4 regions of the Planococcus beijingensis genome follow, and region 2 is predicted to be linked to each of the others. Evidence: predicted binding sites of a transcription regulator. Region 2 holds the regulator's gene; each other region holds the start of a gene.

Region 1 (4,560 bases), on a different contig from region 2:
CGTTTGTCGATGTCCCGCAGCAATTCAGATGAAATCGCAGACAGGCGTGCTTCTGTATAACGCATTGCAGCCGGCGAATCGCCGTCCATCGACCCGTTGTTACCGTGCATTTCAACGAGCATGTGGCGGATCTTCCAGTCCTGGCTTAAGCGAACCATCGCTTCATAAACCGAACTGTCACCATGTGGATGGTAGTTACCGATAACGTTACCGACAGTTTTTGCTGATTTCCGGAACGCTTTATCATTGGTATTGCCTTCGTGGTACATCGCATATAAAATCCGGCGCTGAACGGGTTTTAAGCCGTCACGGGCATCCGGCAGTGCACGGTCCTGGATGATGTATTTGCTGTAACGGCCAAACCGATCACCGATTACTTCTTCCAGTGGCAAATCTTGAAATCGTTCGGTTTGTGTCATACAAGTTCCTCCTCAGCGTGAATCAAATCATTTTCAAGAATATTGCTGTCTTCTTCCAGTCCGAAGTCGACATTGTTTTCAATCCAGCGGCGTCTCGGCTCGACTTTGTCACCCATTAACGTCGTGATGCCGCGTTCTGCACGGGCACTGTCTTCAATGGTTACGCGGATCAGTGTCCGTGTTTCCGGGTTCATGGTCGTTTCCCACAATTGGTCTGCGTTCATCTCACCCAGACCTTTATAACGCTGCAGCATATAGCCTTTTCCGACTTTTTTGATGGATTCATCAAGATCGGCTTCTGTCCATGCATAGTCGATCACTTCTTTTTTGCCGATGCCTTTGGAGACTTTGTACAGTGGCGGCAACGCGATGAAGACTTTGCCTGCTTCAATCAAAGGCTTCATGTAGCGGAAGAAGAACGTCAGCAGCAGCACTTGGATGTGCGCACCATCCGTATCGGCATCCGTCATGATGATGACTTTGTTATAAGCAATGTCGTCGATTGAAAAATCCGAAGATACCCCGCCGCCGATGGCATGGATAATGGTCGAGATTTCTTCGTTCTTCATGATTTCCTCAAGTTTTGCTTTTTCAGTGTTGACGACTTTCCCGCGCAGCGGCAAAATCGCTTGGAATGTCCGATCGCGCCCCTGTTTTGCAGAGCCGCCGGCCGAATCTCCCTCCACCAGGTACAATTCATTTTTTGCAGCATTTCGGGATTGGGCAGGCGTCAATTTACCGGATAGCAAAGCATCCGATTTTTTTCGTTTCTTGCCGTTTCGTGCGTCTTCCCGTGCTTTTCTAGCGGCCAGGCGAGCCTGTGATGCCCGAATCGCTTTGCGTACCAGAGATGCGCTGAGATCGGCGTTTTCTTCCAGGAAATACATTAATTTTTGGGACACGACCGAATCGACGATGCTCCGTGCTTCGCTCGTACCCAGCTTGCTTTTCGTCTGTCCTTCAAATTGCAGCATCCCTTCGGGAATGCGGACAGAAACAATAGCTGCCAACCCTTCGCGGATATCCGAGCCTTCCAGGTTCTTATCTTTATCTTTCAAGAGATTTATTTTTCTTGCGTAATCATTGAAGACTCGGGTCATCGCTGCTTTTGCGCCGGTTTCATGTGTACCGCCGTCACGAGTACGGACGTTATTGACGAATGACAAAATCGTCTCGGAATAGCCATCGTTGAATTGGAAAGAAAACTCGATTTCCATCTCATCCTGCTGCCCCTCGATATAAGCCACTGGATGCAGCACATCTTTTTCTTCGTTCAAATAAGAGACGAATGCTTCAATACCGGTTTCGTAATGGAAAACATCCTTGGCTTCTGTCCGTTGATCGAACAACTCGATCTTCAGTCCTTTCAGCAAGAAAGCCGATTCGCGAAGACGTTCTGACAATGTTTCATAATTGTATTTGCTTACGGAAAAAATGGCGTCATCCGGCAAAAAGTGAATGACTGTACCGGTTTCTTTCGTTGAACCGATTTCTTCCAATGTGGTGACCGGTTTGCCGCCATTTTCAAAACGCTGGCGGTATTTTTTGCCGTCGCGGTAAATAGTGACTTCCAAAAACTTGGACAGTGCATTGACCACTGACGCACCAACTCCGTGCAGGCCTCCACTTGTTTTATAGCCGCCTTGTCCGAATTTCCCTCCAGCATGCAAAACCGTCAAAATCACTTCTGGCGTGGGTTTGCCGCTGCGGTGCATTCCTGTAGGCATGCCGCGCCCATAATCCCGCACACTGATGCTATTGTCTTCATGGATCGTAACGGTGATTCTGTCTCCGTAGCCTGCAAGCGCTTCATCAACTGAGTTATCAACAATTTCATAGACTAAATGGTGAAGTCCGCGTGTGTCCGTTGAACCGATATACATCCCCGGCCGTTTTCTGACGGCATCTAAGCCCTCGAGTACTTGGATCGCTTCTTCGTTGTATGCCGTGCTTTGAATTTTAGCCATCTAATTCCCTCCAACAAACATCTGTTCGTATAATTCTCTCTCTTAATCGTATTCTATTCTATGGCCATCTGTCAAACTTCATAGAAAAAGAGCGCTGGGCGCTCTTAGCGGTAATGCCTTATTTCAGAATGGCGTGTTCCACTTTGATGCAGCGGTCCATGATGACCGTATAGCCTGCATCAGCCAATCGATTAAATACATTCTCATCCACTACATTCAATTGTGTCCAAAAAACTGGACAATCGATTTTCATAAATTCATCAGCGATATCTTCCAAAAACTCACTGCGCCGGAAAACGTTGACGATATCCACTTTTTCTGGAATATCACTCAAAGAAGCGTAACTTTTTTCGCCCAGTACGGAATCTGTCTGCGGATTAACTGGGATAATGCGGTAACCGGCCCGTTGCATAGCTTCCGAAACCATATAGGATGTTCGGCTCGGATTAGGGCTGAGCCCGATTACAGCGATGGTTTTCGCATTGTCGAGTACGTTTTTGATTTCTTCACGGCTAGGATTGTTCAAGATGATCACCTGTCCTTTTTATTCTATCATACACGATTTCGTCTTGCCTGTTGAATAATCTGCCATCTATTGTTCAAAGATCTTCAGTCATGGTAAACTGATACTACAAAATAAGGTTGTTTTAAAGGAGTTTATCATGAGTACATTGCTTCCTATTCTATTAGCTTACCTGCTCGGCTCAATTCCATCTGCTCTGTGGATCGGAAAGTTATTCTACAATACCGATATTCGCACAAAAGGAAGCGGCAACCTGGGCGCCACCAACACATTCCGAACTCTCGGCAAAAAAGCAGGCATTGCCGTTACGCTGCTGGATATCCTGAAAGGGACCGCTGCTACATTGATTCCCCTGTACATTGCTACTGATATCCATCCATTGATATTCGGGGTTGTTGCAGTCATTGGCCATATCTATCCTGTATTCGCCAAATTTAAAGGCGGAAAAGCAGTTGCAACTTCAGGCGGCATTCTGTTGGGCTACCAATGGCCACTATTCATCATGGCAGTTGCAGTGCTATTGATTGCATTGAAAATCACCAAAATGGTATCTTTGTCTTCAATCATCTTGGCTGTGGTGTTCATCATCTACACCACCATCTATGGAGTGATCACCGGTGATTACTTGTTTATGGTCGTCATCTACATTTTAGCGATTTTCATCATTTTCCGCCACCGGGCTAATATTTCCAGAATCCGTGCGGGTACAGAACCAAAAATCAACTGGTAACATCTGCGAAAGGACGTGCCATATGCAAATCAAAATCAGTGACGACGCATTCAATTGGTTTAAGGAAGAAATGGAAGTGTCTCCCGGTGAGTCGGTCAGGTTTTTTGTCCGCTACGGAGGTGCAAGCAAGCTTCAGCCCGGATTTTCTTTGGGCGTCACTAAAGATCAGCCTCATGAAATGGCTGTTCAGGTGGAGGAAGACCAGGTCACCTACTTTATTGAACAAAGCGATGTCTGGTATTTTGATGGACATGATCTTCAGGTCACGGTTAATGATGACCTGCACGAACTTGATTATTCATACTCAAAACAGAACGCTTAAATGAATGAATAGTTGGTTTTTTTATACATTCTCATGCATAAAAGCTGCCGTTAACTGTCTTGATTTTGACAGTTAACGGCAGCTTTTTCGATGTATTCCGGATAAATTCAAGAGTGGTTTAGATGTTCAAGACCTGGGAATTGCAACAAAATTTATCAGTTGAATAATATTGCTACACGTATTCCCCCGAAAATCACGAGCCTTTTCGTCCGCACATCTTTCGGCAATTCGAGTAGAATAAAGAGTTTTTTTACCGATGAAATCTGTTTAATTGCTCCAGATAACCTTCAGTCTCCAAGATTTCCCGTTGCCGATCGCCGAAAAGATCGAAATGCGGGTAATCTCCCCGCAAATCCATCCACTCCCGTTTCAATCCGTATTTTTTGCCCCATTCCTCCAATTTGTCCATGTCGCAGCAACCCACTTTCGTCACGGTGCTGCAGCCGGGAAAACGCTCATCCACCCAGTAATGCGTCAAGAAAGCAATTCGGCCGTCCGTGACATCCTGTTTCCAGCGATTCAATTCGTCCCTTTTAATTCCGAACGCCATCGGCCACCTGCTTTTTGATTTCTTCGTATTTGGCGTGCCATTCGGGATA
Region 2 (4,560 bases):
TTTGGAATTTAGTGAACAGGTCGGGTGTGATTCTTACTGTCTTGGAAGAAAGCGTGATAGAAATAGAGCCTAGGCTGATGGAAGTTAACGAGCAGGCTCTCTTCGATGGAATCATTAAAATAAGTGAACTGGAGCAAAGAACCTCGGATTTACTGAACTGTTTCGGTGATATTGAAAGAACCCTGCTGATTCGTCGTACAGACATCTATACTCTGCTCGAAAATGAATGGATAGGCATGGGTATTGAAGACCCCTTGAAACTGGCTAAACGGCCATTAGAAGATAAATTATTTAAACAATCAACATTGGAAAAGATACTGAAGAGACCGATAAATGAAATTTTTGTCGATTGGAGCTTCAAAGCCGATAAAGGTTATGCTGTTCTGACTCTGCAGAAAAAATAAACATGAAAACAGTTTCTCCTCGGAGATGCTGTTTTTTTATGTGCTGGCCAAGAAAGATTCCAGATGCAAGCGGATATCTCTTTGTCTTGCTGTTGCTTGAAAATATCCTGATTCTAACTAAACAGGCTTTGTGAAATTTATGATGAAAATATGCAGAGTATGCGAAGAATACCTTTTTATAGTTTACAGCCGGTCAATTAAGGTTATAATTAGTTGCAGCCTGAAAAGTTAATAACTCATACTGAATTTTTCTTTCTCTTGAAAGAAGAAAGATTCTGTGGGAGGCGATTAATTTGAGGAAAATCCAAGGACTTTCGAATCTTGTAGAATATTTGGAATCAGTGAATTATCCATTGGCTGCAGAGCAGATTACAGATTTAATGTCGAAAAGAAAGATTCCGCACCGCAAAGCATTCCAAGACACTGTGATCTTTAATTTAGAACACATTGACTGGTGGATTGCTGAGCAGCAGAAACGATGATTAATTGATGAACATGCTTGAGTAAAAGAAATAACCTTGTCGTCCGTTCTGCAAAGAACGAACTGCGAGGTTATTCTTTTTTGGTAACTTTATACACTTTTTTGTGTCTACTGTTATAATAGTCTAAAAACGGAGGGGGAATCGGCTATGCGCTTTTTAATGTCTATCATTGTTTTTTTAATCTTCTTTTCGTTTGCAGGCATTGGCACATATGTTATCGGACCCGATTTGTCGACCGACCGGCTGGTCGCCGAGGCGACAGAAGAGCTTCGGAACAACGGGCAAATGGAAAAAGTGGTGGAATATGTTGAAAGTGATCCACAAATGCTTGAATATGTAGAAGAAGCCAAAATTGCAGAGGAAGAGAGTATGCCTTTGCCATTTGAAACAACTGGAGATGCGGCGGGTACGGTCATCAAAAAGGTCGGCATTGCGGATCTGGCTAAAATGAAATCGGGAATTGAAGATGGCACGATGTCAGCAGACGAAGTGATTCAGAAGCTTGAAGAGGATTTGAATGAAGAAGAGCTGCTTGCCCTGAAAGTGATCGTATACAAGGAATTATACAAACAGCAATAATGAAGGATATATGCTAAACTGAGTCACGAAGATAAAGTAAAAGTTTAAAGGAGGCTATTGCATGAAACCGTTTCGCGTAGAGTTTTATTTTGATCAAGGCAATACCATCGTACACAATGTCCAGGCTGTAGATAAAGAATCGGCATTAAGCAAGATTCCTTCCAATGGCACTTATGAAATTTCAGATGAACAAACAGGCAATATTTATCGCATTACTATCAATTTAGTTAAATATATTATCGTCAGCGAACTGTAGAAGATTTTTTCTCGGCAAGCTGCACTTAAGGTGTTGCTTGCGCAACTCCTTTTTTTAAAAGATTTTTTGCATGACAATTCGATTGGGAGGCAAATGAATGGAATTCAGAGGATCGAGTGCTTACGAGGAAAAAGATTTTTTGAAGAACTTTCTGCAAAGAAGAAATCGGGCGGAGAGCCCTAATAACAGCATTGAAAAACCAATAATCTATGGGTTGCTTGGCAACTTTCAAAACCAGGAAATACTCGATTTAGGATGTGGAGATGCCTTATTCGGAAAAGAACTGTTGGAAGCAGGAGCGCATTATTATCATGGTGTAGAAGGGTCTGAAGAAATGATCGGCTTAGCGGCTGCAAATTTGGAGGGTGTCAATGCCGATCTGACATTGGCAATTATGGAGTCATTTGTCTTTCCTGAAAATACCTATGACATTGTCTCCTCTCGATTAGCCATCCATTATTTACTGGAAGTGGACGAACTATTCCGAAATGTATATGAATCCTTAAAAGCTGAGGGGAAATTTGTGTTTAGTGTGCAGCATCCACTGACGACCTCATCTTTTTCAAGTAAAATGTCAGGAGAAAAAAGAAGCAACTGGCTGGTGGACGATTACTTTAAAGAAGGGGAACGGCACGAACCGTGGATCGATAAAATTGTCGTCAAGCATCACCGGACCATTGAAAGCTATTTTACTTCTTTGACAAACGCGGGATTTAGCGTAACGAATGTTCGGGAAGGGAAGCCCGAACGTCAATATTTCAGTTCTGATGAAGAGTATAGTAGGAGAATGAGAATTCCTGTAATTTTAGCTTTCAGCTGTCATAAACGCTAAATCGAAATTGTTTACATAATATAAATATCCATTAAAAAAAACCGGGGATTTCCCCGGTTTTTTTTAATGGATTTGGCGGTAAACGCCTACAACTTTACCAAGAATTGATACTTGGTCTACAATGATCGGATCCATTGATGAATTTTCAGGCTGAAGACGGAAATAATTTTCTTCTCGGAAGAAGCGTTTGACTGTTGCTTCATCCTCAGTCGTCATTGCGACAACAATGTCCCCATTATCCGCGGTCTGCTGCTGCTTAACCACTACATAATCTCCGTTCAAAATTCCGGCTTCGATCATACTTTCACCCATGATCTCCAGCATGAAGATGTGATCATCTTCAGTGCCATAACTTTGCGGAAGCGGGAAATACTCTTCCACGTTCTCAATTGCTGTAATAGGAACACCGGCAGTTACTTTACCGATCAAAGGAACATGCAGTACCGGACTTTTATCGATTAACGCTTCATCAGTGCTTATTACTTCAATGGCTCTCGGCTTAGTGGGATCCCGTCTGATCAAGCCTTTGCTTTCAAGACGCGCTAAATGTCCATGTACAGTCGAACTGGATGCAAGACCGACTGCCTCACCGATTTCGCGTACGGATGGCGGATAGCCTTTCAGCCGAACTTCCTCTTTTATAAATGACAGAATGTCTTCCTGGCGTTTGGATACTTTTTTCAACAGTTTCACCTCATTTGAGTAATTCTACTTGATTTCTACCAATAGTATACCAACTCGGGCATTGAAATGCAAACATAGGTTCGAATTTTATTCTTGACAAAAACACCTGTTCGCATTAATATGAGAACATACATTCCGAACACAAATTATTAGGAGGCGGTTCAAATGACATTCATTCGACAAAATTCTTATCTTATCGCATTTTTCTCATTAATTGTGGTATTTACTTTTTACGCCATACTGTCCCATAATACAAACAGTACATCAATGAGCCAAGTTGAAATAGAAGAAGGCGATACGCTTTGGACTTTAGCTGAATCTTTCAGTGGCGCGACTCCCCATCATGAATGGATAGAGGAGATTATGAAAGAAAACAACCTTTCTACTCCAAAAATCATTGCAGGACAATCCCTTAAGATTCCAAGCGACCAATTGAAATTTGCTCCTGATGAGACCATTAAATTTGCAGGTGATGCTGAATGAAGAAAAATGCATTAATTTATTGCCGTGTCAGCACGACCAAAGATACGCAGGAATCCTCCCTTGAGAGACAGGAAGAAGAACTGATGAAATTCGCGTTTGAACAATCTTATAAAGTGGATGGTGTATACACCGATCAGCACAGTGGATACGAAATGGATCGTGACGGTCTGCTTGAAATGCTTAATTGCATTAAGGGAGACAAAATCGATGCCGTTTTTATTCAGGATGAAACGCGTTTGGGCAGAGGGCACGCACGTATTGCTCTTTTGCATGTCATGAAGAAATATGGCGTGGAAGTTTATACCTTATCGGATATGGGGCCAATAGCCCTTAATGATATGGATGACATGGTGCTTGAAATTCTGGCAATCGTTGAAGAATATCAGCGCAAAATACATAATGCCAAAATCAAGCGGGGCATGAAACGCGCTGTGGAAAATGGCTATAAACCGGAAAAAAATCTAAAAGGCAAAGGCAATCCTGATGGGCGTGAACGCTTGGATCTGCCTATCGATCAAATTGTCAGCCTGAAAACTAATGGGCTGACTTTCAGTGAAATTGCTGTAACCTTGCAAGGATTCGGCTACCAAGCGAGCAAGGCGACGGTTCATCGGCGATATAAGGAATACGAAAAGCTGATGAAAGACTAAAACATTGCAGAAACCTTACTTTTTTTGTACCATATGAAAAGAAGAAAGGTGGATGTCTATGTTATCACCAGACAAATTAACTAGAATTAATGAACTATCACGTAAATCGAAAACGACTGGATTATCCAAAGAAGAAGCAAAAGAACAATCTTCTTTGCGCCAGGAATATTTGCAAACGTTCCGTAAAACG
Region 3 (4,560 bases), on a different contig from region 2:
CCTGACACATTCCATCAACGGCCAGACACACGCTACCGTTTATGGCCACATGAGCTCGATCAATGTATCTGTTGGACAATCAGTTGGACAAGGCCAGCAAGTGGGCGGCATGGGTAACACAGGCCGTTCTACAGGCACACACCTTCACTTTGAAATTCACGTAGGACCTTGGAATGGCGCACGTTCAAATGCGGTCAATCCTGCTCCTTACGTTCGATAACATGTTAAAAAACCGGCTTCTCTCAGGAGATGCCGGTTTTTTCTTTCAATTTTCTTTATCGGATAGCCTAAGCATTTTGGATGGATGTTTTAATCGAACAATTTTTCTTAATGATCGATTTGTATACTGCCGTTCTCCATAATTTGGATCGGTTGATAGCTATTTTTAAACTCAATTCCTATGTATCCAGTAGAATTCAATTCTGATATCCCTTTTATATAGGCCTCTTCGTCTGTAATTAACCGATAGAAGAAACACAATCCATCACTGGTATCCGAAGACTCTTCAAATACAAACTTCTCTCCATATTTTTCTTCAAAATAAGTTATCGCTTCTTCATGAGTAGTAAATAGCGGAAATTCGTTTTCTTCCTGTTTGCTGATTTTATGCATTTTTCTCCTCCTAAAATTCAAGGTTACTTTACTGTAAGTTTTACTTTAACTGCATCTTTTCATTACGCTAATAAGTTCTATATAAGTTGAACTAATGATTTGTAGGAGCCGATATTCCGTAAAACAGCTACGCTTTCGGGCCCACAGGATGTGGGTCATGCAGCCGGCGCGACAGGACGTCGCGGTGCCGCCTGCCAGCGGGCTCGCGCCCAATCCTCCTCGTCCGCTGCGCTCCCTGCGGTGTATCGGTCGTCTCGCTAAGCCGCAGGAAAGACAGTAGCCGAAGCTTGCGAGGCTACGTCTTTGCGACGAAGCAGCGAAGCGATGCAGGAGCAGTACGCTCTTCTTCGCTGTTTTACTCCATATCTTTAGAGTTTTTTCTCAGAGTCGAAGTGGTATATAAAATGTTATTTCTTTAGTTCAACTTATATAAATTTAAAGAATTTATCATTCAATCAAGCATATGTATAGATATAATCATACCGATTGGCAGTCGCCACTCGCCGAACGCATCTTCATAGGTGATGGTCCACTGCTCTTGGTCCAGCTTTTGAATTATGCAACGGTGATAGTGGAAATGACGGTCCTGCCAGGATTGGATAAATATCGTGCACTGCCGTTCGCAGGCTACTATCAACATATCAATGATGGCTCCTTGTTCATCGGCGCTGAGCATCGGCTGCGGATCATTAATGGAATCCCACGCATGTTCCGACACGAAAAGGCCATCCCACCTTGTTTGTCTTCTTTCATTTGTTTTGCCGGTAATGTTTCTTTGCTCCATACCCTACACTCCCTTTAAATAAGAACATTTGTTCTTATTATACCCATTTAAAAGAGGAATTGCTCTATTTCAGAGAAGTTTTTTTATTTTGAAGAAGAACTGCAAAAAAAGAGAAGAAGTTTTTCAACCTCCTCTTTTTCAATATGTTGGCAGCTTTTTACTTTACATCGTCTATCGTTAATTCCTGCTCTGGCGTAAAGCTGGTGTAGTCATAAATTTCTTCGCCCTCAACAACGTGGTGATATCCTACTTCAGCTAGATAATAATCGATGGATTCACTGTTCAATTGCTTTTGTATTTCCCGACTCTGCTGCAGCATTTGCTCTTTAGACAAATTCCCTTTTTCAATTTCCAGCATAATCAAAATTGGTTTGGGTGTTTTCGTTTGGGGTGTCCATTCTTCTGCTTGTTTGTCGTAAACCTCTACGTCTGTGGCCACATCGCCGACTTCTGGAACTTTTTTCTGAAGAAGCGCCAGAATGTATTGCTCTGCCTCGGTATTTAATTTTTTCGAAGCTTCTTTGTCGACCTTGGAGAAGTGGATGGTGTCGCCCAGAATTCCGTATGGTTCAATAGCAGAGACATCGTATTCATAAGCCGTTTCCACTCCTATCGCTTCCGTTTCCATTACGGTAAAACGAAAAGTAGCATCGGTCCATCCATAATCTGCCGACCGCTTGATCTTGTAGTCCATGTCCGGATACGTTTGGTCTAAAAACGTTTCCAAGCTCTCTTGCGCTCTGTTTTTTTCGAATGGATTCCCGCTCATTTGTATATAAGCGAACACGACAGCAGCAATTAATAAAATTGCGATCGTACCGTATATTATTTTCTTTTTCATATTAGTTTTCCTCCATTATTTTCAGAATACAGAAACCGATGACAATGCCGATTATGGTAAATACAAGATAGATGGTTAGTGAAAACAGTGCTAATTGAAGTGCTTCCCAAAAACTTTCCGCATAGAACTCACCAAGCAGATCCGTCATGTACAACAGGCAATTCCAGATGAAGTTGGGCACACCTGCAAGAAGAACAGCAATAAGGACCGACCGGTAAAAGAGATACGTGACCAGCCCCAAGATAGTGTAGGTCAGAATAAAACCCGCATTGTCATTCATAATGGTTGTACCCATCGCGAACATAAAGGCAATCGCCACAAAGAAAATCTGAATTGTGGTCAGCCGTAACGTTATTTTACGGATCATCTTTTTCGAAGGCTCTCCCGGTTCTACTTTGGCGGGCAACGGAATTTGTGATTGTTCCGCAAGAAGACGGCACTCTTTGCAGCTTTTCAAATGTTCTTCGATAAATTGTTTGGTCTCTACCTGCAATAACTCTTCTTCGTATAAAGGCAGAAGATCTTGCACAATTGCACATTCATTCTTCATAACGTCACCTCCAGCAGTTTTTGAATTTTTAATTTCAAACGGTGAAATGTTACACGCGCATAATTTTCTGATTTGCCGATTAAGACGCCGATATCTGCAAAACTCAGCTCTCCATATATCCGAAGCAACACGATTTCTCTTGAAGCATCATCCAGTTTCGAAATGTGGTGCAACAGTAGTTTTGTGTCTTCATTGATTTCTACCAACTCTTCTAGCGAATGAATTTCAGCCTCTGGAATCTCTGCGAGTTTTTGCATTAAGCTTTGCTGATACATGTTTTTTCGATAATATTTTTTCAGTAAGTTATTCGCAATCGAGAAGATCCACGTGGACAGTGTAGAATGGTTATTAAAAGACGCTATACTTTTACACGCTTCATAAAAGGTATCGTGGCAAAGGTCTTGAGCCGTCGCCTGATTGCCTGTCTTCGCATAGAAAAACGCATAGATTTTTGGGTGAAGTTTTTCGTATTCTTCATTAAGCTTATTCATCACTGCCCTCGCTTTCTTGCTGTTCTTAGTATTAATACCGCCACCATCTATTTCGTTACAAAATCCTTTAATAAATTTTCTTTCCCCTATCATTCCATAGATTTTCCCCACCTATCGTTTCGGAAATATTTCGTTAATCCAAATTGAAGCTAGCAAAAGAATGCTTTAAACGACAAAAAGGACTTCAGTCCAGCACTGAAGTTCTCCGTATAAACAAAAAGAAGAGAGAATGTAATCAATCTACATCCCCTCCCCTCTATCCATGTCTGGTAGTTTTTATGCAAAATCCCTTTTATACTGGACAGCCAGGTAGATACCGCCAGCTAAAAATGCCAACGAATATTTGAACAGGAAAAAGATTGTCCACATATACTCTTTCGGAAAGATGACGTCACACAAAATGATGGCCAACAGCATCCAGTAGCAGCTCTTTAAAGACAATAGATTTGTCCGTTCATCGCTTTCCCCCATCTTCTTATAAGACACATAAAGAAGAATCAGACTGCCCATGAGCAGTAAAAATCCAATCCCGATGAGAATATTCCAATTCCCAGTAGATTGTTCAGCCCAAGTCCTAAAAGGATCGAAAATAGCGTGATGGATATTCGCGATAAAATTATTCATTTTGACCATCTCCTTTTACATAAGTAAATACATCGTTTACATCAACCTTAAAAAAGTCGGCAATTCGGAAAGCTAACAGCAAGGTTGGAACATAATTCCCTTTTTCCATAACAAAGATGGTTTGTTTGGAAACTCCCACTTTTTCCGCTAATTCTTGCTGAGACATTCTGGCAAGCACCCGATATTCATAAACCTTATTGGATATCGAGTCCCCAAAATCTTTCTTCATGATCATCACCTCTTAAAAATTATAATAAATCAATTCTTTATTAAAGTAAAGTAAACTTATACTTAATAAAATAATATTTTTATTTCCAGCTATTGCTACATAAGAATCCGTATATGGTTCTGCAATAAATACACATGAAAAACCCGGCATCTTTTTCAAGATGCCGGGTTTATTCTTCTTTCTATTCTTTTCCTCCGTACAATTGTTGGAGTTCTTCTTCTTTCATTGTAAAGCGGTGTTCTTCTGCAGGAAAAGCGCCGGTTTTTACTTCGTCGACGTACTGGGTCAGGCCGTCTTTCATCAAGTCCCCGGTTTCCGCGTAAGAACGCACGAATTTCGGCAAATGATGGGTTCCGTACTTCAGGACGTCGTGATAAACCAAGACTTGTCCGTCTGTTTCGCTGCCGGCTCCAATGCCGATTACCGGTA
Region 4 (4,560 bases), 250 kb from region 2:
CCATGCAGGCAGCACTTTACGGGATTCTGTTGACGATTTTCGTCAGTGCTTTTAATAAAGAAACACGCTTGAACTTCAAAGATATCATTTTAGCGCTTGTTGATGGGGCACGAACGGCTTTAGCTGTTGCAGCGGCAACAGCCGCCGCCGGAATCATCGTCGGCGTCGTTGTGAAGACCGGCCTTGGCCTGAGTCTGGCAAATGGGCTGGTTTCAGCTTCAGGAGGAAATATCCTGCTGACCTTGTTCTTCACCATGCTGGCAGCGATTGTTCTCGGAATGGGGTCACCGACAACTGCCAATTATGTCATCACCTCTACGATAGCGGCACCAGCCATTATCACGTTGTTGATGATGGATGAGCCGGTTGGAGCGGCAGTACCGCTGGTGGTCGCTTTATCTGCCCATCTATTCGTGTTCTACTTCGGGATCATTGCCGATATTACACCGCCTGTTGCGCTTGCAGCATTTGCAGCTTCAGGGATTTCAGGTGGCGAACCGATCAAGACTGGTTTTATTGCAGCCAAATTGGCGGCCGCGGCGTTTATCATTCCGTATATGTTTGTGTTGTCACCCGCTCTGCTGATGATCGATACCACTTGGCCTGAGCTGATCTGGGTACTGATTACAGCATTGACAGGGATGATTGCCATCGGAGCAGGATTGATCGGTTATTGGTACCGCAAGCTGAACTGGCTTGAACGCATCCTGGCATTCGCAACCGGATTAGCTTTGATTTATCCGGAGGGCTTGTCTGATACGATTGGTGCCATTGCCTTTGTTATTCTATTTGGAATCCAGTGGCTGGCGCGCGATAAAAAGCCTGCCAAAACTGTAGAAGCATAATAAACTATGAAAAAACCGGTCGGGCTGATGCCTGGCCGGTTTTCTTTTAGCTGAAAAAACGAAAAAAGCCATCACCCGAAGGCGATGACTTTTTCAAAGCAAACTTTGTTCCTAAAGCTTGCAGTGGGTTTGGCACCCATTGATTCCTGCAAATCGGGAACAGCAATTTCCAACTGTTTTCCGGTGCGCTGATAAGAATGATGGATGTCAAATCTTTTACTGCACTTATCATAATACGCATACCGGCAAATGTAAAGTTGTTAGAAAATTGAATGATCCATAAGGCGGGGCATTCAATTTTTTTAAATCTTTTTTTATAGTTGAAGCATAGGATCTGTTGGATTTTCTTTAGAATATCGCTTCTGCTATGCAGTCCAGAGCCAGTGAACCGCATGGCAGAAGTTTATTTTTTTAAAAAGGATTGCCGTTACGATCATCGTGGTATAGAATAAGAACATACGTTCCCTTTCGAGAGGTGAGAGTGATGAAAGCACTTGAATTGCCAGAACGTCATATCTTTTGTATTGATATGTGCAGTTTCTATGCCAGCGTCTCGGCGGTAGAACTGGGACTCGATCCGTTGGAAGTTTGTCTTGCAGTGGTGGGAAACCAGGAACGGAAAGGAAGTGTGGTTTTAGCGGCATCACCTATGATGAAAAAGCGTTTTAGTGTGAGAACCGGCACACGGCTTTTTGAAATTCCGAACCATCCGGATATTTTGCTGATTGAGCCTAAAATGAAGCTTTATTTGGAAAAATCGATGGCTATTACTGAGCTGTTGGGCAGCTACGTGCCAAAAGAATCGATTCATGTTTACAGTGTAGACGAGAGTTTTATTGAACTGACAGGGACAGAGAAGTTGTGGGGGCCTCCTGAACAGACAATGCGCCGCATCCAACAGAAATTGCTGGACTGTTTCAAACTGCCTTCTTCGGTGGGGGGAGGGCCAAATATGCTGCTGGCAAAGTTGGCTCTCGATTTGGAGGCGAAAGAAACGGGTTTTGCCAATTGGACATATGCCGATGTGCCAAAAAAGTTATGGCCAGTAGCGCCTCTCAGTAAAATGTGGGGCATCGGCTCTCGGATGGAAAAGACCTTAAACAGCATGGGGATTTTTTGTATTGGAGATTTGGCCTGTACAGATGTCTCGCTTTTGGAGGAGCGCTTTGGGATTATGGGCAATCAACTCCACCAACACGCCAATGGCATCGACTTGTCGGATTTAGGCGCGCCTTTGGTGGAGGGACAGGTCAGTTACGGAAAAGGACAGATTTTATATCGCGATTACATAGAAGAAAAAGACATCATGACGATTATTCTGGAAATGTGTGAAGATGTTGGGATGCGTACGCGTAAAGCTCGCCGCATGGGGCGGACAATTCACTTGAGTGTTGTTTACAGCAAGTCCGTATTCGGCGGCGGATTCTCCCGTTCGCGCTCTATTGACGAAGCAACGAATGATACGCTGAAAATTTATCGCGTCTGCCAGGAGATTTTTCATGAGCATTTCCAACATAAACCGGTTCGCCAGATTTCATTGTCCATCAGCAATCTGGAAGAAGAGGCGTCGATGCAGTTAAGTCTGTTCGATGAAAGGAAGTTTGAAAACAGGCGCTTAGGGAGTGCCATGGATGCCATCCGGAAAAAGTATGGCTATTCGGCTATCTACCGGGGCATCTCGGGCACACAGGCGGGCACCGCCATAGCGCGGACAAAATTGATCGGCGGACACAACAAAGAATAGGGGTGGTCCGATGAAACGCAATAAGTATTTAAAGACAGTCGGCGATATTAAAGATCGCGGAAACATTAAATGGACAGCCTTGATGCTGCCAGAACATGTCGAAATGATCCGGGAATGGTACGAGAAAGACGAACAAGTGCCAAAACCCGAGTTGAACGGAGACGACTTGCAGCTGATTCAGGAAGAGATGGAGATTGCGCTGAAACGGCAATGCGAAGTTCTCATCCGCTGCTGGAAAGATGGTGCCATCGAGGCACACAGGGGGAAGATTAAAAGCATTGATGGGAAAACTCGAATGCTGATTTATGAGGATCCATTCAAGCAACGCAGACTGCCCGTGGATGAAATCGTGTCGATTGTGATGGTGGATTAAACCAGCAGGCATGGCCTAAAAAAGTGACAAAAAAGGATGATAAAATGAAGCGGATGAATTTGTATTTTTTTGGTGAAGAGCACATAAGTTTTCAAGATGGCTTTTATTTTTACGGGATGAACTTACTGGGGATCGCCTTGCTGTTTTTGATGCAGTTTTGATGTTGAAGATAAAGATGAATAGGATTTCAAATTTGGTGCGGGAGCTTTATGCATCCCGTTTTTTGTGATACAAAAAAACCGCGCAGCCTAAATGGCTGTGCGGTTCTTCATCATACTATATGATTCCTACTGGGCTCGAACCAGCGACCTCTACCCTGTCAAGGTAGCGCTCTCCCAGCTGAGCTAAGGAATCTCAATTTCCAGGACAAATATAAGTATAGCTTGTCCACGGAAAAAGTCAATAGTTTTTGGAGAAGAAAAATAAGCGCTGTATTTCCCTTTATCCGTCCCGCCCGGAGCACTGTCAGGGCATGCGGAAATACGCTGTATTTCATCGACGACACAGCCGGAAGAAAGCCTCTTAAAGAACTGCTGTCCTACTGTCCAACTCCTCTAAAACCGGCGTCTTGCGCTTCTTGTTCTGTACAGAACCATTCTTCGGGATTGGTTTGTTCATAAGAAGAATCACTCGGCATGTGATAGATTTTATTGCCGTTGCGGTTGATATTTCCTTTGATTTCACAATCGCCGGCTATTGGCTCTTCAGTGGAGGAACGGGCATTTCCGGAAGATTCCTGTCCAAATGCTTCTGAATTGAAGCCCCGGTCGGTGGAATAGTTTTCGTATTGCCAAATCCCTGCTTCCTCGTCCTTGGCAATTTGCTCCGCTTTTTCAAAATCATCCAGGTAACGGGTATTTGGAGGGAAGACATAGGCAACCCGGGCCAGTCCAGACTCCAGCATCTGTTCCTGAACACTTTCGCCATCGACGTAGATATAAGCCAGCAAGCGGTCATAATCGTCAAAACGGTCGCCGACGTCAAACTCGATCGAGACATCGCCTGATTCGATCAGCCGTTTGTTTTCTTTTGTCGCTTCTTTGCCAAGAGGCTGTTCACCCAGGCGCGGGTGATTGGTTTCCGGCGTATCCATCAATAAGTAACGGACAGTGACTTCTTCGCCTTCATAAATGATTTTTATGGTATCGCCATCAATGACCTGCGTCACTTCCACATCGATCCGGTCGGTTGTGCCGGATGTATCAGTCGATTCCAGCATGCCGCATCCTGAAAGAAAGAATAAGGCCATCAGCATAAGTTTTAGTTTCATAGGATCCCTGCTTTCGTTTCCATTATTATATGGATAATTAGGCTTTCTGGCAATGCGATAGCGGTTTGCGGATTTGGGTTCAGTTATAACTGTCCTGGAGATCCGCATAATAAAACGCCTCAATCAATTGTAAATTGAATAAGGCGTTTTCTATGTATTGCAGCGGCAAAAGTCGTGTGTAAGTTTCAGCAATTAAAAAGCTGACTCCGTCTGATTTGAAGTTTCTTCATAGTATAAAATAGATTCTTCCGTAACGCTTTCTAACTTTTCTTTATTGACGCCTACTTCTAATTGTCCTGTGAAAATAGGCTCCCACCAATTCGTTTGT

Evidence for each region. The regulator LexA, encoded in region 2, represses DNA repair genes until DNA is damaged. The targets are predictions, from matches to a motif close to CGAACATATGTTCG.
Region 1: parE (DNA topoisomerase IV subunit B) is a predicted target of LexA. The motif match lies at 2,401-2,414, and genes of this name have one in related genera.
Region 3: IRE19_RS10130 (YolD-like family protein) is a predicted target of LexA. The motif match lies at 1,418-1,431, and genes of this name have one in related genera.
Region 4: IRE19_RS03270 (Y-family DNA polymerase) is a predicted target of LexA. The motif match lies at 1,297-1,310, and genes of this name have one in related genera.

What each region holds. Positions count from the first base shown of each region.
Region 1 is NZ_JADHDZ010000002.1:288,609-293,168, reverse strand. It holds gene parC (DNA topoisomerase IV subunit A) at 1-419, opposite strand, end outside; gene parE (DNA topoisomerase IV subunit B) at 416-2,386, opposite strand; gene IRE19_RS07645 (CoA-binding protein) at 2,505-2,918, opposite strand; gene plsY (glycerol-3-phosphate 1-O-acyltransferase PlsY) at 3,049-3,639, shown strand; gene IRE19_RS07635 (HesB/YadR/YfhF family protein) at 3,662-3,961, shown strand; gene IRE19_RS07630 (hypothetical protein) at 4,212-4,511, opposite strand; gene IRE19_RS07625 (acyl-CoA thioesterase) at 4,495-4,560, opposite strand, start outside.
Region 2 is NZ_JADHDZ010000001.1:956,530-961,089, forward strand. It holds gene IRE19_RS04475 (hypothetical protein) at 78-404, shown strand; gene IRE19_RS04480 (hypothetical protein) at 698-886, shown strand; gene IRE19_RS04485 (hypothetical protein) at 1,034-1,465, shown strand; gene IRE19_RS04490 (hypothetical protein) at 1,527-1,721, shown strand; gene IRE19_RS04495 (class I SAM-dependent DNA methyltransferase) at 1,819-2,553, shown strand; gene lexA (transcriptional repressor LexA) at 2,617-3,237, opposite strand; gene yneA (cell division suppressor protein YneA) at 3,403-3,720, shown strand; gene IRE19_RS04510 (YneB family resolvase-like protein) at 3,717-4,370, shown strand; gene IRE19_RS04515 (DUF896 domain-containing protein) at 4,429-4,560, shown strand, end outside.
Region 3 is NZ_JADHDZ010000003.1:299,688-304,247, forward strand. It holds gene IRE19_RS10120 (murein hydrolase activator EnvC family protein) at 1-220, shown strand, start outside; gene IRE19_RS10125 (hypothetical protein) at 328-612, opposite strand; gene IRE19_RS10130 (YolD-like family protein) at 1,064-1,396, opposite strand; gene IRE19_RS10135 (YfjL-like protein) at 1,554-2,237, opposite strand; gene IRE19_RS10140 (zf-HC2 domain-containing protein) at 2,239-2,787, opposite strand; gene IRE19_RS10145 (RNA polymerase sigma factor) at 2,784-3,371, opposite strand; gene IRE19_RS10150 (DUF2178 domain-containing protein) at 3,555-3,902, opposite strand; gene IRE19_RS10155 (helix-turn-helix transcriptional regulator) at 3,895-4,131, opposite strand; gene panB (3-methyl-2-oxobutanoate hydroxymethyltransferase) at 4,313-4,560, opposite strand, start outside.
Region 4 is NZ_JADHDZ010000001.1:705,727-710,286, forward strand. It holds gene IRE19_RS03265 (TRAP transporter permease) at 1-845, shown strand, start outside; gene IRE19_RS03270 (Y-family DNA polymerase) at 1,330-2,589, shown strand; gene IRE19_RS03275 (YolD-like family protein) at 2,600-2,962, shown strand; tRNA gene IRE19_RS03280 (tRNA-Val) at 3,244-3,316, opposite strand; gene IRE19_RS03285 (thermonuclease family protein) at 3,501-4,232, opposite strand; gene IRE19_RS03290 (hypothetical protein) at 4,425-4,560, opposite strand, start outside.